Regions from separate parts of the Rahnella variigena genome, predicted to be linked through region 3. Evidence: predicted binding sites of a transcription regulator. Region 3 holds the regulator's gene; each other region holds the start of a gene.

The links. Region 3 encodes CRP, which controls carbon source genes, mostly activating them, when cyclic AMP is high. Its sites were predicted from a motif close to ATGTGANNNNNNTCACAT; they were not measured.
Region 1: cytR (DNA-binding transcriptional regulator CytR) is a predicted target of CRP. The motif match lies at 2,758-2,775, and genes of this name have one in related genera.
Region 2: CKQ54_RS16660 (maltoporin) is a predicted target of CRP. The motif match lies at 2,967-2,984, and genes of this name have one in related genera.
Region 4: mlc (sugar metabolism global transcriptional regulator Mlc) is a predicted target of CRP. The motif match lies at 4,577-4,594, and genes of this name have one in related genera.

The regions. Positions count from the first base shown of each region.
Region 1 covers NZ_NSDJ01000001.1:855,454-861,341, reverse strand. Annotated here, with positions in the region: gene rpmE (50S ribosomal protein L31) at 31-243, opposite strand; gene priA (primosomal protein N') at 445-2,640, shown strand; gene cytR (DNA-binding transcriptional regulator CytR) at 2,844-3,872, shown strand; gene ftsN (cell division protein FtsN) at 3,973-4,926, shown strand; gene hslV (ATP-dependent protease subunit HslV) at 5,042-5,572, shown strand; gene hslU (HslU--HslV peptidase ATPase subunit) at 5,585-5,888, shown strand, end outside.
Region 2 covers NZ_NSDJ01000001.1:3,598,816-3,604,703, reverse strand. Annotated here, with positions in the region: gene CKQ54_RS16670 (beta-galactosidase) at 1-863, shown strand, start outside; gene CKQ54_RS16665 (PTS sugar transporter subunit IIB) at 944-1,261, shown strand; gene CKQ54_RS16660 (maltoporin) at 1,580-2,836, opposite strand; gene CKQ54_RS16655 (LacI family DNA-binding transcriptional regulator) at 3,115-4,185, shown strand; gene CKQ54_RS16650 (DUF805 domain-containing protein) at 4,249-4,725, shown strand; gene citG (triphosphoribosyl-dephospho-CoA synthase CitG) at 4,817-5,656, opposite strand; gene citX (citrate lyase holo-[acyl-carrier protein] synthase) at 5,634-5,888, opposite strand, start outside.
Region 3 covers NZ_NSDJ01000001.1:358,529-364,416, reverse strand. Annotated here, with positions in the region: gene argD (bifunctional acetylornithine/succinyldiaminopimelate transaminase) at 1-614, shown strand, start outside; gene CKQ54_RS01825 (YccS/YhfK family putative transporter) at 1,317-3,392, opposite strand; gene crp (cAMP-activated global transcriptional regulator CRP) at 3,454-4,086, opposite strand; gene CKQ54_RS01815 (OsmC family protein) at 4,450-4,857, shown strand; gene CKQ54_RS01810 (LysR substrate-binding domain-containing protein) at 4,859-5,770, opposite strand.
Region 4 covers NZ_NSDJ01000001.1:3,056,316-3,062,203, reverse strand. Annotated here, with positions in the region: gene CKQ54_RS14240 (ABC transporter permease) at 1-744, shown strand, start outside; gene CKQ54_RS14235 (MDR family MFS transporter) at 741-2,237, opposite strand; gene bioD (dethiobiotin synthase) at 2,367-3,053, opposite strand; gene mlc (sugar metabolism global transcriptional regulator Mlc) at 3,263-4,486, opposite strand; gene CKQ54_RS14220 (LysR family transcriptional regulator) at 4,656-5,555, opposite strand; gene CKQ54_RS14215 (MFS transporter) at 5,698-5,888, shown strand, end outside.

The DNA of each region.
Region 1 (5,888 bases), 500 kb from region 3:
AAGGCGCCTTTTTTTGCTCTCAAGCGTAGCTTATTTGCTGCTTGGAACGCTGAAACGCTTGTTGAAGCGGTCAACGCGGCCACCGGTAGCCACTTCACGTTGCTTACCAGTGTAGAACGGGTGACATTCGCCACAAACGTCCAGGTTCAGATCGTGACCCACAGTTGAGTGAGTTTTGATAACGTTACCGCATGAGCAGTTTGCAGTAACTTCTACGTATTTAGGGTGAATACCTTTTTTCATGGAAAACCTCTTCTTAAGGCCGCGTCGCTATCCAACCCTGTTCTGTCAGACACCACGCGTAGTGGATGATAGGCTTTGAGTACGAAATGCACCAAAGGCGGCGAATCATACAGAATCTCTGAGAACCGCGCAATGATGTTCATGCATTTCGAAGGACACAGTGTACACTATCTCGTCATTTTTTTATAGTCTGGATCCACAATGCCTGTTGCCCACGTTGCTTTACCTGTCCCGCTTGCCCGTACTTTCGACTATCTGTTGCCACCTGACATGGCGGTTTCAAAGGGTTGCCGGGTCAGTGTGCCTTTCGGTAAACGCGACGCTATCGGCATTGTCGTCAACGTCAGTGAATCCAGTGATTTTGGCCTGGATAAGCTGAAACCGGTACGCGAAGTGCTCGACAGTTCCAGTCTGTTTACCCCTGATTTGTGGCGCATTCTGTTCTGGGCAGCCGACTATTATCATTATCCGATTGGTGAAGTGCTGTTCCATGCGCTGCCGGTATTACTGCGCCAGGGGAAACCCGCCGAACTGACGCCGCTATGGCAATGGTTCGCCACCGAACAGGGGCGCGCTACGCCGCTCGACAGCCTCAAACGTGCGCCAAAACAGCAGCAGGCCATGGCTGCGCTGATGCAAAAGCCGCTGTATCGCCATCAGGTCGCCGATCTTGATCTCACGGATACGGCGTTGCAGGCGTTACGCGCCAAAGGTCTGACGGATTTACGCAGCATCGCGCCCGCCACGCTCGACTGGCGCAAAGATTTCTCGGTGGTCGGCGAGCGTTTACGGCTCAATACTGAACAGGCCACCGCCGTTGGCGCGATCCGCAGTGAAGATCAGCAGTTTTCCGCCTGGCTGCTGGCCGGTGTGACCGGTTCAGGTAAAACCGAAGTGTATCTGAGCGTACTGGAAAACATTCTGGCGCAAGGGCGGCAGGCGCTGGTGATGGTGCCGGAAATTGGCCTGACGCCGCAAACCATCGCGCGTTTTCGCGAACGTTTCAGCGCGCCGGTGGATGTGCTGCATTCCGGCCTGAACGACAGTGAGCGTCTCGCCGTCTGGCTGCGGGCGCGTAATGGCGAAGCAGGCATTGTGATTGGTACGCGCTCTTCGCTCTTTACGCCATTCGCGCGTCTCGGCGTTATTATTATCGATGAAGAACACGACAGTTCTTATAAGCAGCAGGAAGGCTGGCGTTATCACGCGCGGGATCTGGCGGTATACCGCGCTCATGCGGAAAATATCCCGATTATTATGGGCTCTGCGACCCCTGCGCTGGAAACCCTGCACAACGTGGAACTGGGGAAATATCGCCAGCTCAAACTGACCAAGCGCGCCGGGAATGCCAAACTTGCCCGGCAGAATTTGCTGGATTTAAAAGGGTTGCAGCTGAAAGTCGGGCTGTCGCAGCCGCTGATCCAAAAAATGCAGGAACATCTGAAAGCCGATAATCAGGTGATGTTGTTCCTGAATCGCCGGGGTTATGCACCTGCCCTGCTTTGCCACGAATGCGGCTGGATTGCCGAATGCCAGCGCTGTGACCACTATTACACCCTGCATCAGAATCAGCGCCAGCTGCGCTGCCACCATTGCGACAGCCAGCGCGCTGTGCCGCATCAGTGTCCGCACTGCGGATCGACACAACTGGTTTCCGTCGGTGTTGGTACCGAACAGCTGGAAAACGAACTCGCGCCGTTGTTCCCGGATACGCCCATCACGCGAATTGACCGCGATACCACCAGCCGTAAAGGCTCGCTGGAACAACATCTGAATGAAGTCCATCGCGGCGGCGCGCGCATTCTTATCGGCACGCAGATGCTGGCGAAAGGGCATCACTTCCCGGACGTCACACTGGTGTCATTATTAGACGTCGACGGCGCGCTGTTCTCGGCGGACTTTCGTTCTGCCGAGCGCTTTGCCCAGCTTTATACTCAGGTTTCCGGTCGTGCCGGTCGTGCAGGGAAACAGGGTGAAGTCGTGTTGCAGACGCACCATCCGGAACATCCGTTATTGCAGGTTCTGTTACAGCAAGGCTATGACGAGTTCGCCAGACAAACGCTGGCGGAGCGCAAAAGCGTGTTTCTTCCTCCTTTTACCAGCCATATTCTGATCCGCTCTGAAGATCACGATAATCAGCAGTCCGCGCTGTTTCTCCAGCAGTTACGCAATTTGCTCGAATCCAGCCCGCTGAAAGATGATTCGCTGTGGATTTTAGGGCCGGTTCCCGCCTTGCAGCCTAAACGCAGCGGACGCTTCCGCTGGCAGTTGCTGCTACAGCATCCTTCACGGCGCGTTTTACAGCATCTGATCAAAAGTTCTCAGCCGTTGATTGCCAGCCTGCCGCAGGCTAAAAAAGTGAAATGGACGCTGGATGTGGACCCGATTGACAGCTGATCCCTGAAGGGAATCCGCATAATTAGTCAGGATTTCTGCGTGATGGATCGAAAAAAGCATCTGCATCACACTTTTAATGCAAATTAGGTAACAAATCCTACTCACATTCTGTTTAGAATGTGATGTGCTACACATCATCGGTAGCCAGGTGAGGAATGTTGATGTTGTTGTGTCAGTTTGATGCTGTTGCAAGGAGAGAGACGTTGGAGCACAAGAAAGAATTACCCGCCGCGACAATGAAAGATGTGGCTGAACAAGCAGGCGTTTCAACAGCAACGGTATCCCGCGCGTTAATGAATCCGGAGAAAGTCTCCGCCTCTACCCGTCAAAAGGTTGATCAGGCCGTCATGGCTGTGGGTTATTCTCCTCACGCCCTGTCCCGCAACCTGAAACGTAACGAATCGCGTACGATTTTGGTGATCGTCCCGGACATCTGCGATCCGTTTTTTTCAGACCTGATCCAGGGGATCGAACGCACAGCGGCTGAAAGCGGTTATCTGGTGCTCATCGGCGATTGCGCCCAACAGAATCAGCAAGAAAAAACCTTTATCAATCTGATCATTACCAAGCAAATTGACGGCATGTTGCTGCTCGGCTCCGATTTACCTTTCGACGCCAGCAAGGAAGAACAGCGCAATCTGCCACCGATGGTGATGGCTAACGAATTTGCGCCGGAACTGGAACTGCCAACGGTACACATCGACAACCTGACCGCCGCGTTTGAAGCCGTACATTATCTTCTCAAACTGGGACATCAGCGCATTGCCTGCATCGCCGGGCCGAAACATATGCCGCTGTGCCAGTACCGTTCACAAGGCTATGTGCAGGCACTGCGCCGTAACGGGCTAAGCGTCGAAAAGCAGCTGACGGTTGACGGTGATTTTAGTTATGAATCCGGCGCACAGGCTGTTACCGAACTGATGTCGCTGCCGGAGCCGCCAACGGCAATTTTTTGTCATAACGATATTATGGCGATTGGCGCGATGTTCCAGGCGAAAAAAATGGGTCTGCGCGTCCCGGAGGATCTCTCGGTTGTCGGCTTCGATGACATTAAGGCCAGCCAGTATACCGATCCTCCGCTGACCACCGTCGCGCAGCCAAGATTCCAGCTTGGTCGTCAGGCCATGTTATTATTACTTGAGCAGTTACAGGGAAATCAGGTACAAAGCGGTTCATTGCTGCTCGACAGCGAACTGGTTGTGCGTGAAAGCACCGCCGCTCCCAAAGCGTGAGTCAGTTTTGATGGCTGTTCAGTGATTTTAATTTCAGTAAATGTTCAGGGTTGAGTAACATGACGCACTTCTTCATTCATCACGACACAGCGAAACGATAGTGGCACAAAGAGACTATGTAAGCCGTGGGCGCTCAGGAGCGCGGCGGAAAAGTACCAGCCGGAGTAAAAAACGCAGTTCCCCAACGATCTCCAAAACCATGGTGGTGTTAGCCGTTGCGGTGCTGGTGGTGTTTGTCGGTGGCCTCTATTTTATTGCGCACAATAAACATGAAGAAGCGGTGGTATTGCCGACGCATCCTGTCCGTCCGGGTAATGGATTGCCACCTAAGCCAGAAGAACGCTGGCGCTACATCAAAGAGCTGGAAAACCGCCAGATGGGCGTGACCACGCCAACCGAGCCGACTGCCGGGGGTCAGGTAGAATCCAAGACGCAGCTGACACCGGAACAACGTCAGTTGCTCGAGCAGATGCAGGCCGATATGCGCCAGACGCCGACACAATTGTCGGAAGTGCCGTATAACGACCCGAATCAGGCGACACAAACGCGTACAGCGCCAGCACAGCGCCAGGTTCAGCAACAACAGCCGACGTACGCGCAGCAGCAACCGGTACAGACTCAGCCGCGTCAGGTGCAGCCAACGTATACGCCGCAAACGCAGCCAGTACGTGCGCCGCAGGCTCAGGTGCAAACACAGGCCGTTCAGCCAAAACCGAAACCACAGGTCAAAGAACCGGTGAAAGAGGTGCCGAAAGAAGTGGCGAAACCGCAACAACCGGCGGCAATCACGCAGGTCGCACCAGAAAAACCGAAAGCGCAGGAAAAAACCCAGCACTTTGTGGTTCAGTGCGGTTCGTTCAAAGGGTCTGAGCAGGCGGAATCCCAGCGCGCCAAGCTGGCATTCGAAGGTTTTGAAGGCCGGATCACCACCGGCGGTGGCTGGAGTCGCGTCGTCATCGGCCCGTACAACAGCCGTTCTGGTGCTGACAGCACACTATCGCGCCTCAAAGGCGCTGGCATCTCCGGTTGCATTCCCGTCGCAACCGGGGGTTGAAAACCCGTAATCCTTCCCCAATCTATACTTTCAATATGCCCCGTAAGTTTGTGAGACACGCTCAGTGTCCCGCAAACCTGCGGGGATCTTTTCCGTCTGCAACGAGGAACCGCTCGTGACAACAATTGTAAGTGTACGCCGCAACGGCAAGGTCGTTATTGGTGGTGATGGCCAGGCCACATTGGGAAATACCGTCATGAAGGGCAACGTCAAAAAAGTACGTCGCCTGTATAACGACAAAGTGATCGCCGGTTTTGCTGGCGGTACTGCTGATGCCTTCACGCTGTTTGAGCTGTTCGAACGCAAACTGGAAATGCACCAGGGTCATCTGGTGAAAGCCGCCGTTGAACTGGCAAAAGACTGGCGTACTGACCGTATGTTACGTCGTCTGGAAGCCCTTCTGGCCGTGGCCGATGAAAACGCATCCCTTATCATCAGCGGTAACGGTGACGTTATACAGCCTGAAAACGATCTGATCGCGATTGGTTCCGGTGGCCCGTACGCGCAAGCGGCAGCCCGTGCATTGCTGGAAAACTCAGAGCTTGAAGCACGCGACATCGTCGAAAAATCGCTGAGCATCGCCGGTGACATCTGCATCTACACCAACCAATTCCACACTATCGAAGAATTGTCTTCTAAAGCGTAAGGATCGAAAATTATGTCTGAGATGACCCCGCGCGAGATTGTCAGCGAGTTAGACAGCTACATCATTGGCCAGGATAAAGCGAAACGCGCCGTGGCCATTGCTTTGCGTAACCGCTGGCGCCGTATGCAGCTTGATGAAGCGCTGCGCCACGAAGTCACCCCGAAAAATATTCTGATGATCGGCCCGACCGGTGTCGGTAAAACCGAAATCGCGCGTCGCCTGGCCAAACTGGCTAATGCGCCGTTCATCAAAGTTGAAGCGACCAAATTCACCGAAGTGGGTTATGTCGGTAAAGAAGTAGACTCTATTATCCGCG
Region 2 (5,888 bases), 3.2 Mb from region 3:
CGAAAGTAGCGATTATTTTCGACTGGGAAAGCCGCTGGGCGATGGACGATTCCCTCGGTCCGCGCAATCAGGGGCTGGAATATGAAAACACTGTCGCCGGACATTATCGTGCGCTGTGGGCGCAGGGCATTGCGGTGGATGTGATCAACGCCGACTGCGAATTAAGTGGCTACGACCTGGTGATCGCGCCGATGCTGTATATGGTGCGTGCAGGCGTCGGCGAGCGGATCACCGCATTCGTGCAGGCCGGTGGACGCTTCGTCGCGACCTACTGGAGCGGCATCGTTAACGAAAGCGATTTGTGTTTCCTCAGCGGATTCCCGGGGCCATTGCGTCCGGTGCTCGGTATCTGGTCGGAAGAAATCGACAGCCTGACCGACGACCAGCACAACAGTGTCAGCGGCGTCGAAGGCAATGCGCTCGGGTTAAACGGTCCTTACCGCGCCAGCGAACTGTGTGAAGTGATCCACCTGGAGGGCGCGGCTACGCTGGCGACTTACGGTGATGATTTCTATGCCGGCACGCCAGCCGTGACGGTCAATTTGTTTGGCAAAGGGCAGGCATATTATCTGGCCTCCCGAAACGATCAGACATTCCACGCAGATTTTTACACCGCGCTGGCGCAGGAAATGCAGCTGCCACGGGCGCTGGAGGCAACGCTGCCGGAAGGGATGACGGCGGCGCGACGCACTGACGGTGAAAGTGAATTTATCTTCCTGCAAAACTATGCGGCGCAGAGTCAGACAATCACGTTAACCGCGGATTACAGCGACATGATTCACGGTGGCACTTTACCGCGCAAACTGACGCTTCCGGCATTTGGTTATCAGATCCTGACGCGCCGTTTACCAGCCATTTCTTAACCCGTTATTTTTAATACCGACGTGCAATCAGGTTTCCCGGTTGCACGTTTTTTTTTCATTCCTGAAAGAGAGTGTTGATCATGGTAAATATTAAAGACTTTATGCATGTATTCTCTGCGAAGAATAAAACCCCGGAAAATGAAGTGCCGCCATCCACTGACGTAGCGTTATTAATTGATGCACTCGGCGGTCGCGATAATATCGTTAATGTTGATGCCTGTATTACCCGCCTGCGCGTAACGGTAAAGGAACTCAAGCGCGTAAATTCCGGTGCTATCCAGCAAACCGGCGCGATTGGCGTGGTGATTATCGGTCAGGAAGTACATGCGATATTTGGCAAACAGTCCGACAGCCTGAAAAAATTAATGACTGAGAAGTTTGGCTTAAAAAGTAATTAACTCTGTTATTTAAATAACGCCAAAAATAAAGGCAGCCCGACACAAGGCTGCCTTTATTGTTTCTGCTTTTTATAAAATATAATAATGATGCTGCTGTGCGGAGAAAAAACGTAACGATCCCCTACAAGAGAAATTAAGTTTTTATCTGTCGCTTTATCACAATGAGGATATTTCTTTAATAACTAACACCTGTTTTTTCAAAGTCATTGGAGTTGCAGCAAGGCAGCAAGTGAGCGAGTCCCGATGAGCTGACTCATGTCAGTGATTCGGGTGAGTAAACGCAGCCAACGCAGCAACAGCTTCAAGAATGAAGGAAATTTACCACCAGGCTTCCACCTGGACTCCAAAGTTCCACGTATCCGCTTTGGTATGGTCGTCAAACGTATCGCCATGCTCAGAATCATTCAGATAAGACGCGAACACGCGCAGTTCAGGGCGTGACATAAACTCCGGACCGGCCGCCAGGCCCATTGCCAGCGTATATTTCTGACCGCCTTGTTTGTAATTCGAACCGTTCTTGTAATCATCTTTCTGGTAGAAGGTACCGACTTCGCCGATGGTACGCACATAATCGGTCCACTGGTATTGCGCACGACCCACAAGAGAAACCAGCTCAGTGGTGTCGGTGTAATCGGTGATGTTTTCGGCATGGCCATACGTCAGCACGTGGTTGAGACTGAACTTGCTGGTGATCGGAATAAGGCCGGTGATGATGCCGCGATAACCGGTGGCGTCATTAGTGTAGTTCCACATATCGTACCAGCCGCCGCCCTGCGAAATCATGTTCTGCGCCAGACCTTTGTTGGCGTACTGCAACACCAGTTTGTTATAGCCGCCCCACATGTCCTGACTGATTTCGCCGGTCAGCATCACGCCGTTATCCGCGTCGTAAAGGCCGCCGTACTCTTTCTGATCATGCGACAGGTTTGGCATGGCGTAGTCGGCACCGACTTCCATCCACGCGCCGCTCCACGGTTTGATGCCGGCATAGCGTACGTCGATGTAGTTGATGTTCACGTCATTATTGCCATCCACGCGGTAATCCACGTCATTGGCATCGCCGCGGATCCACGCCAGAGACAGCGTGCCTTCGCCCATTTTCAGGTTTTCAATACCGGCACCGGCACCGGAAATGTTCCAGTATTTGGTATCAATGATGTGCAAATCGTGGCGCTGGTAATAACGTTTACCGCCCCAGATCACCGCATCTTTATCCCACGGCACCAGCCCTTTGATTTGCAGATTTAGCTGACGCAGACCGAACTGTGCATCGTCATCGACGGTGCTTTCATCATCATTCGAACCGTCCGACACCATGCTGACCATCGAATCGACATAAAAACTCACATCGTCTTTTTTATAGACTTCGCTGCCCAGTTCTACTTCGCCGTATGTGTCGTTTTCGTTGCCCAGACGCCCGACCTTGTTTTTCTGGAATTGCTCCAGACTGCCACCGCCAGAAACCCCCAGCCCCGAACGCAGATATCCATGAAAATCAATATCATTAGCCATTGCAGGGCCTGCTGTGATGGCGAGCGAAACCGCCACAGCCAGAGTGCGTAAGTTGTGTTTCATTTTTTTTCCTTATGATTGTATGACGTTCACATTTACGAAATGTATAAGATACCCAGAAACAATAATGATCAATTTTACATATTGTGAAATGTGATATATGTCTACAACTTATGCGTTAAATATAAAGTTGAAGTGATGTAAATCACGATTGTATGCAATGTTAACGTATAACTTATGCAACGGGAGGGTGTCCGGATTGAACTTTTAAATGAGATCCCGTACTTTGGCTCGATTATCATAGAATTATGCAAAATCACGGGTTGCGGTCTGGGGAAAGAATGAAATCAAAAAGTTCGACATTAGAAGATGTTGCCCGCTATGCCGGTGTTTCGTATCAGACGGTGTCGCGAGTTTTAAACAAGTCGGCCAATGTTTCAGACGCCACGCGTCTGAAGGTCGAACAGGCCATTGAAGTATTGCGCTACGTGCCAAACCGGCTGGCGCAGCAATTGGTTGGAAAACAGAGCTTTACCATCGGACTGGTGACGACATCGCTGGCATTGCACGCGCCGTCACAGATTGCCGCTTCTGTGAAGAAATATGCTCATCAGGCCGGGTATCAGGTGCTGATTTCCATGATTGATGAAGACGTCAATCAGAGCATTCAGGACTCCATTAACGAGCTGAAATCACAGCGCGTCGAAAAGGTCATCATTAATATCCCGCTGGAAAGTGCCGAGGCGGAGCGAATTTATGAAAATAACCGCGACATTCTTTGTCTGTTTCTGGATGTCGATCCGACCAGTCCGGTATTCAATGTCTGCTTCAATCCGGCGGACGGCTCACGGGCCAGCGTGGAATATTTGCTGAATCTGGGACACAGGGAATTTGCCTTACTGGCGGGACCGGATGATTCGGTTTCCTCACGTTTGCGGCTGCAAAGCTGGCAGGAAACGCTGGCAGAAAAGGGCATTGTGCCGGTGACGGTGATCCACGGTGACTGGAGCGCAAAAAGTGGTTATTACAGCGCATTACAGATGCTGCGCGAAACGCCGCAGTTTACCGCCATACTTGTCGGGAATGACCAGATGGCGCTGGGCGTGATCAGCGCGCTGCATCAGCACAATGTGGCTATCCCGCAGCAGGTTTCTATTGTGGGTTATGACGATACGTATGACAGTGCATTTTTCCATCCGGCGCTGACCACGGTATCGCTGGATCTCGATTTGCAAAGTAAAGAAGCGGTTGAACATCTGCTGGCTGATAACAATGACGGGATGCCTTCCAAAATACTGCCCGCCAGACTGGTGGTAAGAAACTCTGCCAGTGCGCCGGGTGTGCAGGATAAGGATCTTAATCAGATAGCCGACCAGCTCGATATTCTGGCCAGGCAGTTGCGCGGCCAGTGATAAACCGGTTAAATCCCCGGACTATGTTAAGCAGACGACTGAACAGCAAAAGGAAGTGAAGCAATGACGTTATGGCAGAGTTATGTGCAGGGCTGGAAAAAATATGTGGATTTCCGGGGACGTGCGAGCCGCAAGGAGTTCTGGACCTTTGCGCTGGGCAATTTGCTGATAATTATTTTGCTGACAATGGGTGTGTCATTGGGGTTCACGCTGGTGGGAAATCCTTACAGCGTTTTCTACGCGGGCGTCGCTTATACCCTTTTTGCACTGGCGACGGCATTACCGCTGCTGGCGGTCGGCGTCAGGCGCATGCATGACATTAACCGCTCCGGCTGGTGGTTTGGCGGTGTTTACCTGGCAGGCATTGTCTCGCGTCTGCTGAATTCCATCCTGATGGAATACGCATCACCGGAAACGTATGTCTGGATGAAAATCACGCTGGGCATTGTGCTGGGCTGGATCCCGCTGCTGGTGATGGTTTTTCTGTGTTGCCAAAAATCTCGGCCTGCACCGGCAACCCAAACCCGCATTGTTGAGTAACGCTACACCGGATGTCCTGTTCCGCAGTGAATAAGAACGGTTTGCCGCCAGTTGCGCGGCAAACGTCTCAGGTTTATTTCTGGCATCGCGTTCATGGCGGAAAAGCCATCAGCACGGTGGCAATCGCCAGTAAATCAGCACTGCCGCCGGGGCTGAGATGGCGGGCAATCAGCTGCCTGTCCATCTCCTGCAAATCCTCTTTCTGCCAGCCTTTTTTCAGCAACCGGCGGGCATAATCCTGCACGAAATGCAGTCCGTTCAGACCACCGCGCGACACCAGATTAGTGTCAGGGTTATACGCCATCAGACGCAGCAGGGCATTCAGGCTGCGGCGCTCAGGATTATTTTCCTGATACCAGTAAGGTAAAACGTGACGGCGCAGGGTGAGGAATCCGCTCTGCACTTCGCCGCGTGCTCCGGTCATGCCGTGTGCCACAAACAGCCGTTCACCCGCCGTCACCGGCTGGCGACAGCTTTGCAGTTCACGCTCAATCAGCCCTTGTGTCATGGCAGCCACTTCGCGACATATCCCGCGACGGGTCATTAGCTGGCGATGCGCGCTGATCCTGCCAGCCGCTGTACATAACAGTCCCAGCGAAAAAATACCGCCTTTGTGCGTATTCACGCCCTGTGTGGCACCGAACATGGCCTGTTCACAGGCAATCCCGGTCGGACGGATGCGCATCAGCATTGACTGCGCAGGTTGCAAAAAATCCTGCTGACCGAGAGCGTAAAACTGATACAGCCACGGCGTGATGGCGTCGATGCTGCGTAAAAAAAGCGGCAAATCCATGTCACAGTGCGAGCCATTATTGATGCTGTCCACCAGCCCTGGTTTCGGTGTCAGCCAGACTTCGCTGCGCAGGGCGTCAGCCGCCAGCGTCGCAATGCAGGCAGCAGAAAGGAGCTCAGAGTGTGCGATGCCAGCCATCAATCAGCGCCTCCACTTTTAGCATCACTTCAGATAGCGGATGTTTACGCGAGCGGGCGCATGCGTGGGCGGGGCCATCGCAAACCAGACAGCGGCGGCTGGCATTATCCAGCGAACGGCGTCCAACAACGCCTGCCTGCGGACAGATAACATCGAAATCCCATAAACGCCCGAGTGCGTGAGAATGTTCCAGTTCAACCGTGGCCGCTTTCACTTCTGGCGCATAATGCTC
Region 3 (5,888 bases):
CGGCTACTAAAGAGTTCCTGCAAGGGCTGCGCGAGCTTTGCGATAAACATAATGCGCTGCTGGTACTGGACGAAGTACAAAGCGGCATGGGGCGCAGCGGTAAGTTGTTCAGCTATATGCATTACGGCGTGACGCCGGATATCCTGACCACCGCCAAAGCGCTGGGCGGCGGCTTCCCGGTTTCCGCCATGCTGGCAACCGAAGAAGTGGCCTCGGTGATGGAACCGGGCAAACACGGCACCACTTACGGCGGTAACCCGCTGGCCTGCGCCGTCGCTGAAGCCGCACTGGATATCATCAATACGCCAGACGTGCTGGCCGGTATCAACGAGCGTCGCGAGAAATTTATCAGCGCGCTGGAGGCCATCAATCAGAAATATCACATCTTCAGCGAGTTCCGCGGTCAGGGTTTGCTGATTGGCGCTGAGCTTTCCGACGCGTTTAAAAATCGTGCAGGCGAATTCCATGCCGCCGCCGCCGAATTCGGCCTGATGATGCTGGTCGCCGGACCGAACGTCATGCGGTTTGCGCCCTCACTGGTGATTGATTTCGCTGATATCAGCGAAGGGATGGAAAGATTTGAGAAAGCAGTGGGGAAAGTTTGTGGGGGGTGAGCCCCACGGCCCTATCTTTGCAACTGACTGAGTAAATTTCGGTTTTTCAATAACGGTTATCACAAGGCCTTGTGTGCCGAAACCGAGCAGAGGGGAAAGGCTTTTCCCCTCTGCACTCCCCTCGCTTTTTCACTGCGCGCTGCCGCGGGTATGACGGACATGTTCTGACGCATCAGTGTGTGGCGCAAAATGTCATCGCTCCCCGATTCCCGAATTTCAGGATTCGAGCCTCAAGTCTCGAACCATTCATTCGGTGCCATTTTTGAGCACGCCAATCAACTTATCTAAAAGATAAAAACGGTCAGCCGTTGAATTTAAGATCTCACGGGCGAATCAGAAATCTTGCTGAACGGAGCGGCTTCGAGACCCAGGGCTCGAAGACCGAGAGAAGGAACCGCAAAGCGGCAAGATTTCCAGCCTGTCACTGTGGTTGCTGAAACATAGCCAGCGAGCGGAGCGCGTGTTGAAAAAGCGAGGAGGAATCCAAAGGAGGAAAAGCATTTTCCTCCTTTGGGCGGTTTCGGCGCAGCGCGTTAAGTGATCCCCGTACTTGAGAAACCGAAATATTCTCCGGTCTGCTTCAAGCCGCCAGTACACGGCATCCGTACTTAAGAAACCGAAATATTCTCCGATTAGCTTTAAAAAGCAGTCTGGCTGTAAGCCAGTAAAAAGGGGATTTAAAAGGGGCAATCCCCTTCACGTTCACGCCTTCCGCGTCAACCAGATCCCATGATGTGGCCTCTGCTTCCACGCCAGTGACGAAATAGTATGCATCACGCTGAGATGTGAAATCACACGCCGCAGATGGCGTTCCATCTCGGTCAGGGGCATATCAGGATGCAGTTCCGGTGCATTGATCAGCGTGTTCTCATTGCCCGGCCCGTCATAAAGCAGTCGCTGCTGACAACTTTGCAACGCAATTTCACAGGTCTGTAAATACTCCGTCGCCAGTTTCTCCGGCAGCATGTAATGCTCGCGGGCGAGAATGGTCATTGCGTTGATGTGCTCGACAATGAACTGGCTGTGCGTCACCCACAGGCGCATATCCGCCAGATAATGCGAGTTAAAGCCGGGCTCCTGCATCGCCTGATTCAGTGACGTGAAAAGCTTGTTGTGCGCCTGATTGACCTGCATGCGGGTGTAAGCAAGCTTCGAGGTATCCGGATTTTCCTCAAGCAGTAAGCGGATAGCATCCTGATAGGTTTCCAGCGCCTGGTGCGCGTTCTGACGCAGTAATCCGCTCTGCCATTGCGGCCACAGCCAGATGGTGCCGCCGAACGCCAGCGCGCAGCCGATCAGCGTATCCACCAGCCGCGGTACCAGAAAATGCACGCCGTTCATCGCCAGCAGTTGCAGGGTATATACCGCCGTCACGGTCATGCCGACCATCGCCAGCCCGTAGTTTTTACGCAGCACCGTATACGACACCAGCGTGACGATCAGCATACACATCAGCGTGATGCCTTCGGGTAATTCCAGCTTCAGCAAACCGGCGGCAATCAGCAATCCGGCCAGCGTGCCCAGCGCACGGTGCTGGATCCGCACGCGCGTGGCGTTATAACCGTTCTGACTCACCAGCATGATGGTCAGCAAAATCCAGTAGGGCTTGGGCAGATTAAAGAACAGCCCCAGGCTGCTGCCAATCGCCAGAATGATCCCCAGACGGGCGGCATTGCGCAGGGCGACAGATTTGAAGGAAAGATAGCTTTTCAGCGCCGGCCAGAAGGGTAAACGCGGCTGAGTGTTCATCAGGTCACGTTTGTACAACGGGCGCTGTGTCCGCAGCAGGCGTGCAATGCGGCTGAAGTGGTAGTAGCAAAACTGGCCGACCGGATTCTCAGGATTGCGCGCGGCGATTTTCTCCAGCGCGGCCAGCTCGTTGGCCATCGTAAACCGTTCGGATAAACGGTGATAAAGAATGTCGTCGGCGATGACCCGCAGACGGGCGGAAATCACCTGCGCATTACGGCGGATAACCGCTTCGGCGTGGCTTTCTTCCACCAGCTTCTGCACTTCTTCCGGCTGATGCAGGCTCACCGTGATGTGCTCCTGCAAATCAAGCGCGACCTGAAAACGCTGAAACAGTCTTTTATGGTGATGATGATGGCCGTGTTGCGGCAGCATGTGCAGTTGCTGATAGAGCAGGGCAATCAGGTCGATGACCTGCTGCTGGCGCGTCAGCAACGGGGGTAACGCGGTTTCAGGATCGGTGTGTTGCGTCAGCAGGCTGTATTTAGCTTCGAAGTAATCCGCGAGTTGCAGATAGAGCTGGCTGAGCGTTTCGCGCATCGGCTGTTCTTCCGATATGCGAAACCACGCCCAGTTAAATAATCCGTACCAGGCCGTACCGGCGGCGAAAAGCACCGGCGCCTGCCATATCGGGCGAACGCCGACCATACTCAGTGTAAAGATGGTCGCCACCAGCGCGCCGGGCAACAGCCGCGCATGCAACGGGCTGATTTCGCCGGTTACGCCAAGCAGTAATGCCAGCGACAACATGATGAGTGGCAGGGGAATGTGCCAGCTTTCCAGCATCACTTGCAGCAGAATGCTGCTCATGGCAAAGAGCGTTCCGCCAATTATCAGGCGTTTGAAAAAGCGTTTATGCGGAGTATCCAGGCCCGCGACGTTGCAGCAGGCAGGACAAAGAGAGAACAGCAGCCCCATTTGCAGATTGCCGAACAACCAGCAGATACCAACGGGCAGGCACAACACCAGCGTCTGGCGCAGCGCGTAGTTAACTTCCGGATGGTAAAACAGTCTTCGCCATAGCGTCATGGATAAAGCTTAGCCCATAAAAAAGGCGCGACAGTGTTCTGCCGCGCCGATTTTTAAGGGATTAACGTGTGCCGTAAACGACAATCGTTTTACCGTGTGCCGAGATCAGACTTTGATCTTCCAGCATTTTGAGAATACGTCCGACTGTTTCACGTGAACAACCGACGATTTGGCCGATTTCCTGACGGGTGATCTTGATTTGCATCCCGTCCGGATGGGTCATCGCATCAGGCTGTTTAGCCAGATTAAGCAGAGTTTGAGCGATACGCCCTGTTACGTCGAGGAAGGCCAGGTTGCCGACTTTCTCTGACGTCACTTGCAGACGGTTTGCCATCTGCGCGGAAAGACGCATCAGAATATCCGGGTTAACCTGAATCAGCTGGCGGAATTTTTTATAAGAAATTTCAGCCACTTCACAGGCAGTTTTTGCACGAACCCACGCACTACGTTCCTGACCTTCTTCGAAGAGTCCCAGCTCGCCGATGAAGTCACCTTGGTTAAGGTAGGACAGTATCATTTCTTTGCCTTCTTCATCCTTGATAAGGACAGCAACTGACCCTTTCACGATGTAGTAAAGCGTTTCGGCTTTTTCACCCTGGTGAATCAGCGTACTTTTAGAAGGATACTTATGTATATGACAGTGAGACAGGAACCATTCGAGAGTCGGGTCTGTTTGTGGCTTGCCGAGAACCATTTGCTATTATCCTCTGTTGTTATCGCTGCCCAAAATCACAGGGCTCAGAGTTCCCTGTATGGCACTTCAAAATCAAAAGCGCCCTTTCAGCATATAACTCCCCAGAAATGCTGCAAGCGGGTGTCGGAGTGAAACAGCCTGATTATTGCCGTTATCACCGTGGGTTCTGTTCTTAAACCGCGAAAACCGTCACCGCAATTCACTGGAAAGTATGTTTCGGCTTTGTTTGTAGCACAGGTTTGCAATGCTGTCTTCTGTTGTCTCGCTTCAGCATGATGGCGATCGGGTTACGTTGCCAGATTTTAGGTGAAAGGGTACTCTGGGAGCGGAATTCGACGAGTTTATTCACCGGGAGAATAGTTCATGCACGCACGCGTAAAATGGGTAGAAGGGCTGACGTTTTTAGGCGAGTCAGCGTCAGGCCACCAGATTTCTATGGATGGTAATGCGGGCGATAAAGCACCCAGCCCGATGGAAATGCTGCTGATGTCCGCAGGCGGTTGCAGCGCGATTGATGTGGTGTCTATTTTGCAAAAAGGCCGTAACGACGTGCGTGATTGTGAAGTCAAGCTGACCTCACAACGCCGCGAAGAAGCGCCGCGCCTGTTCACGCACATCAATCTGCATTTTATCGTCACCGGTAAAGATCTCACCGATAAGATTGTTGAACGTGCCGTCAGCCTGTCTGCGGAAAAGTATTGCTCGGTGTCCCTGATGCTCGGCAAAGCGGCGACCATCACGCACAGCTTTGAAGTGATCAGCGTCGAATAAGTTACGACCAGTCATACGCGTGGCACTGGCTGCGCAATAAATCCAAAAATCGCCGCGCGGCAAACGTCAGCGGCGATTTTTGCGAGTAAAGCACACAGTATTCTGCCTGCGGCAGGGTATCGATATTGAGCATACTCAGCCTGTCTTCCAGCCCGAACGGCGCTTTCATCGCCCGCGCCACAATGGTCAGATAATCAGACTGCAACACCATATTTAGCCCGCACACCACCGAATCTGTATGCACCGGCATTTCCGCTGCCGGCTGATGAAATCCTCCCATCGATAACCTGATTTGCTGGTAATACCCCATATCCGTTTCGGGCAACAGCCAGCGCGCATCTTGTAATTCTTCGAAGGTCGTGGCGCCCGCCAGCGGATGTCCACGCCGGGCGATAACGCAGAAAGGTGCGCTGAACAGTGGCTCACGTACCAGATCTTCCAGCGGAAATCCCGGCCCGGCGGTACCGACCGCGAAATCCAGTTTCCCTTCGCGCAGTGCAGGTAATAACGTGGAAAGTTGCCCTTCTTTGATCAGCAGTTTGGACTGCGGAAACTGCGTCTTAAATTCTCCTGCCAGTCCGGGAAAAACCGTCAGCGCCAGCAGCGATGAAAATCCAATGGCGACGGAGCCCTGCGAATATTGTTCGATCTGGCGAATTTCATCGGCGGCGCGCTCAAGCTCTTCGAGGATAAATTGCATACGCTGTGCAAATGCCCGCCCCGTTTCGGTCAGCGTCATCCCCTGATTGCCACGCACGATCAGCTGCGTATCGAGCGTTTGTTCCAGTTCACGCAATGTTCTGCTGACCGCCGGTTGTGACTGATTCAACGCCCGCGCCGCGCCGCGAATACTGCCGCTGCGGATAACCTGCTGGAAAACCTTCAGTTGCTGTAATTTCGGCAAATAGCGCATCACGATCCCTATCAGTAAAAAGCATCACCCGCCCAAAAATTGCATCTTATGGTCACGCTGTAAAGCTGATAGCGTCAGGATCGCGAAAAATAATATGTTGTTATTCAGTTGATTACGT
Region 4 (5,888 bases), 2.7 Mb from region 3:
GCGGTGGCGCTGCCGATTGTCTCCACACTGGTGACGGCATTTTCCGGCACCCTTTCCGGCGGACTGACGCTTTCCAATTTCACATTACGGCACTTTGGCAATCTGTTTGCTGCGCATAGCGATGCGCTCGGTGCGCTGTCGACCAGTCTCAGTCTGGCGCTGGGCACGGCGCTGATCGCCGGTGCGACGGGATTTCTGGCGTCATGGCTGGTGGTGGCACGCAAAATTCGCGGGGCGGCGTTGATTGACGGACTTTCGCTTTTTCCGGCAACGCTGCCGGGTATCGTGGTGGGTGTCGGGCTGATCCTGGCCTGGAATCGCAGTTTCTGGCCCGTGACGCCGTATAACACCTGGGGGATCCTGCTGTTGTCATATTGCTGTCTGCTGCTGCCTTATCCGGTGCGTTATGTCAGCGCGGCGCTAAAGCAGATTGGCGGTAATCTCGATGCGGCGGCACGGGTACACGGCGCGACTGCCGCGCAGGCATTGCGGATGATCCTGCTGCCGCTGGTGTTCCCGAGTTTACTGGCGTCAATGATGATGGTATTTGCGGTAGCGTCGCGTGAACTGGTGACGTCGCTGTTACTGTCACCGGCAGGTGTGCAGACGGTTTCCGTGTATGTCTGGCGGCAGTTTGAACAGGGTTCGGTGGGCGACGGGATGGCGATGGCGTCGATTGCCGTACTGCTGAGCCTGACGCTGATGTTAATCGCATTCAGGCTACAGCAGCGTCAGACGTCTTAACTTTCCCGCTGCGCTTCACGGCGCGGGCGGTCGCCAGACGGGATTAGCAAACCGGCGGCGACCGCCAGCACTGAAACCACCGCCGACACCACGAATACCCAGTGCAGCGAAGCGGCCACGCTGTCGGTCAGCATATTCAGCTGTCCAGCGTCCATCGCGCTGCGCGTGGCTTTTTCCATCAGTTGCTGAACCGGATCGTTCACCTGCGGCAGCCGGTATTCCAGATTAAGATTCAGCGTCGCGCCCAATACCGCCGTGCCGATGGCTGAGCCAAGCATCCGCGTGAACAGCGTCGACGCGGTAGCAATGCCGCGGATCGCCGGTTCTGCGCTGTTCTGCACTGAAACGATAAATGTGGTGTTAGAAAGCCCCATGCCTGCGCCGATAGAAAACGCCGCGATGCGCGCCATCCACAATCCCGACGACGGCGAAAGCAATAAAAGCGCCAGACTTCCGCCCACCAGCAGCAATCCCCCCGTCACCGCCGTGGTCCGATACGACGTTGCCTGCATCATGCGGCTGCTGAACATGCTTGCCAGCGGCCAGCCGATGGACATCAGCGCCAGCGTGGTGCCCGCCTCCAGCGGTGTTCCGCCGAGAACGCCCTGAACGTAAGTCGGCAGGAACGCGCTGATCCCCATCATGGTCGCGCCGATAATCAGACCACCGACATTACCGGCAATAATTACTTTGCTGTCCCACAGCGCCAGCGGGAACAGCGGTTCAGGCGTTTTACGCTCCTGACGCACCAGTAATCCGCCGTTGACAACAGCAAACGCCAGCAACGCCAGCGCCCAGTAGCCCAGAGCTTCGGCCTGTAACAGCGCCAGTAATAAGGAAGCGACGGCGAGCGTGAGATAAGTGGTTCCGGCAAGATCCAGCTGATGCGGTTTACGCTGACCGTCCGGCGGCAGGTATTTGATCAGGATCGCCATTGCCACCAGGCCGATAGGCACGTTCACCCAAAACACCACCGCCCACGGAAAATGGGAAACAATAAACGCCCCCATCAGCGGGCCGACTATCGCCGACACGCCCCAAACGCTGGACAAATACCCCTGCGCTTTCGCCCTTTCCTGCGGACCGTAGACATTGGCAATCAGCGTCGTGGCAATGGGCGTAATGGCGCCAGCGCCCAGCCCCTGCAACGCACGAAAACCGATCATCCAGCCCAGCGACGGCGCGAAGCCGCACAGAACCGAACCAATAAGAAACAAGGTGGTGCCGATGAAAAACATTTTCCGGCAGCCGTACAAATCCGCCAGCCGCCCGTAAATGGGCACCGTAATCGCCTGCGTCAGAAGATAGACGGCGAATACCCAGCCAAGCAGTGAAAAACCACCGAGATCGCCGATGATGGTCGGCATCGCGGTCGCGACAATGGTCACTTCTACCGCGGCCATAAACATCGACAACATGCAGGCAATGAGGATCAGCGGACGGTGGGAAGATTTAACAGCAGATGTTTGGACTTCAGAATGATTGACGGCCATGTTCTTTGTTTTCTTAAGAATTGTGTTGATGAATGCACTCAGGCAGATTTCAAATTATAGACGTAAAAAAGGCTCCGGGTTTTGCACTCAGAGCCTCCGAACTGGCAAAATTTTGTGACAACGTCACCGTCAGGCGTGGGTCATTGTTTTGAGATTGAAGCTGGACAGGTCGATATACCTGGCCATATCGCGGCTTTCAGCGCGGGGTAAATACGGAATTTCCCCCAGAAGCGGTGCTGAAATATTGGCGCTTATCGCGTCAATCGTTTCCTGATAGTGAGCCAGGCACGGATTAATGCGATTTGCCACCCAGCCAATCAACGGTAAACCATCAGCAATAATTGCCTGCGCTGTTAATAATGCATGGCTGACGCAACCTTCCTGAATACCGACCACTAATACCACCGGCATATTTTGCTGGCGTACCCAGTCAGAATAAAAAAGATGCGGAGTAATCAATGTTCTCCAGCCATCACATCCTTCAACAACCACTGAATCCGCCTCTTCACGCATGAAATTAAGACCATTGGTCATTATTTCAAACACATTCCCGGGGATCTGGCTGGCATAAATATCTTCATCCGCCAACGCCAGAGGGGTTATTTTATTAAAAGGATAAGAAATAGAAGATGACTGCTGGAGAGTTACCGCATCTTTATTTCGAACCCCGTCGGCCAACTCCTGGCTGCCTGTTGCAATAGGTTTATAGCCTAAAACGCAGCGGTCCTGCGCGGCTAAGGCCTGAAGCAAGGCACGTGTGACAATGGTTTTACCTACACGGGCGTCCGTACCCGTGACGAAAAAGTGCGTTAACATGGAATTCAGGCTCCGGGATCTCTCCGTCTTATTGAAAGATAGTCGCCGGTAAGAAAACACCACCAGAGACAAAGTATCGACAGAAAGTCTAGGCGATGCGAGATGAGAGCAGTTTGCGTTAGCGCAATGTTTTGTCGACTCGGTGAGCAAAAATGCCGGAAGGCTTATAGCTATTTTATTAAGATAAACAACCTAACGTTATATAAAACTTAGCCTTGCAGTAATTTTATTATCAGGGAGCCGCTGTATAACGCGTCTTTGACTAATGCCGCACCGGGCATAGTTCCCTGATTATAGAATTGCGTCGATTCGAGTTTGATATTCTCGCTATATGCAGGAAGTGACTGCTGCTGAATACAGGACATTATCGCGGGATGGAGAATATCCTGAGATAAATTAAGCGGCGAGCCGATCAGCACTTTTTCCGGATTAAACAGATTCACCATGATCGCGAGAATTCGCCCTACGCTCTGACCGACACTGATAATCACATCGCGCGCCAGTTGATCGCCACGGTTAGCGGCGTCGCATACGGCCTCAATGGTCAGCGAAACCCCATGCAGTAAGCTGGCTGGAACCGGTACCGTCAGACGCTGACGTACAAGTTCGAGAATACTGTCCGTGCTGGCCACCGTCTCCAGACACCCATGATTGCCGCAATAACACCGCCTGCCGTAAGGATCCACCTGCGTATGACCAATTTCCGCCACACTGCTGCTACCCGCATGCAGAACGCGTCCGCTGGTGATAACGCCCACACCGACATTGTGATCAATCACTACCTGAACGACGTTTTTACAGCCACGGGAGGCGCCATAAAGCGACTCCGCCAGCGTCCACGCACCGATATCGTGCTGCACATAAACCGGCAGACCGGTATGTACGGAAAGCGTGTCGCCAAGCGGCATATCAAACACGTCATGGTAAAACGGCATACGGTGAACAATGCCCCTGCGTGCATCTATCATCCCCGGCAGGGTAATGGCGATGGCGGTAAGGCGTTCGAGTTTGCGCTGATGACGGATAAAGAACTGATCGATTTCAGAGATAATACGTTTGAGCAGCGGTTCCGGAGCCTGAACCGGCAATGGCAGCACTTCTTCCACTACCAGTTTACTGCTCAAATCCCGCAAACCTAAGGTCACGGTTCCGGGACTGATACGGGCAGAAAGGTAGTGCCAGGCCTGCGTATCCAGCGCCAGACCAATGGCCGGACGCCCGCGACTGCCGGGATCCTGAAACTCCGTTTCCAGCACCAGATGAGCCTGTAACAACTCGCGGACAATCTTGGTGATACTGGCCGGAGCCAGCTGTGCTTTTTTCGAAAGCTCGATACGCGAAATGGGACCAAACTGATCTATCAGGCGGTACACAGCACCGACATTGGTTTGTTTAATCTGGTCGATATGTCCTGGTTGCCCGTCGGGGATCACTCAAGGAGCTCCTGTTATTTTCGCGCTTCAAAATAAAGATTAGGGGTATGTTGGAGTTTTTGTTATATGTCGTCAACTATTTGATTCGTTATGTGATTTGGTGCACAAATTGCGTGAAAACACCCTCAGAATTGACTGGAAAAACAGCATGTTCTCAATAAGAAATCCGTCAGTCATCGTGGAGCAACAATGCCATAAACGCGCGGGTCGCCGCCGTAAGAGGACGAGTCGCATGATTCACCAGCCATAATTGCGTCGTGCCATGCAAATTGCCGAAGCGCAGATAGCGCACGCCTTCCACCTGAATCCGCAAATAAGACGCCGGTAAAATCGATACGCCCAGCCCTGCCGCCACCAGCCCGATGATCGTCAGTGGTTCCCCGACTTCCTGGGTGATAAACGGCGTAATGCCCTGCGCTTTCAACTGCCCGAGAATATCGTCGTACAGCGATGTACCGACATCTTTAGAGAAGAACACAAATGGCTGATCGGCCAGATGCTGAAACGTCAGTTCGCCCTCGGCCAGCGCATTAAGCGGATGGTCTTTATGGACTACCGCAATCAGGGGTTCAGTCAGTACCAGATGATGTTCCAGTTCCGGCGGCAGCTCGCCGTTGCGCATCATCCCCAGATCCAGTTTTCCTTCCAGCAGCGGTTCGATTTGCTGTTTGCTGTTGAGCTGTTCGATGCGGATATTCACGTCAGGATACGTCAGGCGAAACCGATGCAACGTACTTGAAACCCGGCGTAAAAACGGCGCCGAAGACGTCAGCCCGAGTGTCAGATTCCCGGATTCCCCGCGGTGAATACGCGCCGCCTGCGCCGAGGCCTCATCCACACGTTGTAAAATCTGACGCGCTTCTGACAGAAACACCTGACCCGCCTGCGTCAGCCGCACGGTGCGGTTACTGCGATAAAACAGTGCCGCGCCGACATGCGCTTCCAGCGCCTGAATTTGCTGGCTCAGCGGCGGCTGGGAAATATGCAAACGCTCCGCCGCCCGGCCAAAATGCAGTTCATCCGCAACCGCGATGAAATAACGTAAATGACGCAGCTCAATGTGACTCATAACGATGTCCGGTTGTTCCTGATTGATACTTTAAACATATCGTTTTCGATTGATTAATATATTAGACAATACAACGACTACTGTTAAAATTTTCATACATTTTAAAATTTAGTTTTACAGCCCATCGTATTAAGGATTTCCAGTGAAAACCTCCCGGCGGATTTCCGCTGCACCTGCTCAAGATTCTGTTAATGACGACGAATTAAATCCTGACTCGCCTGTCGCCCGCTCCGGTCTGAAAACTCCTTTTATCAAACGTGGTACGCCGCAATTTATCCGCGTTACGCTGGCTCTGTTTTCTGCGGGTCTGGCGACATTTGCGTTGCTGTATTG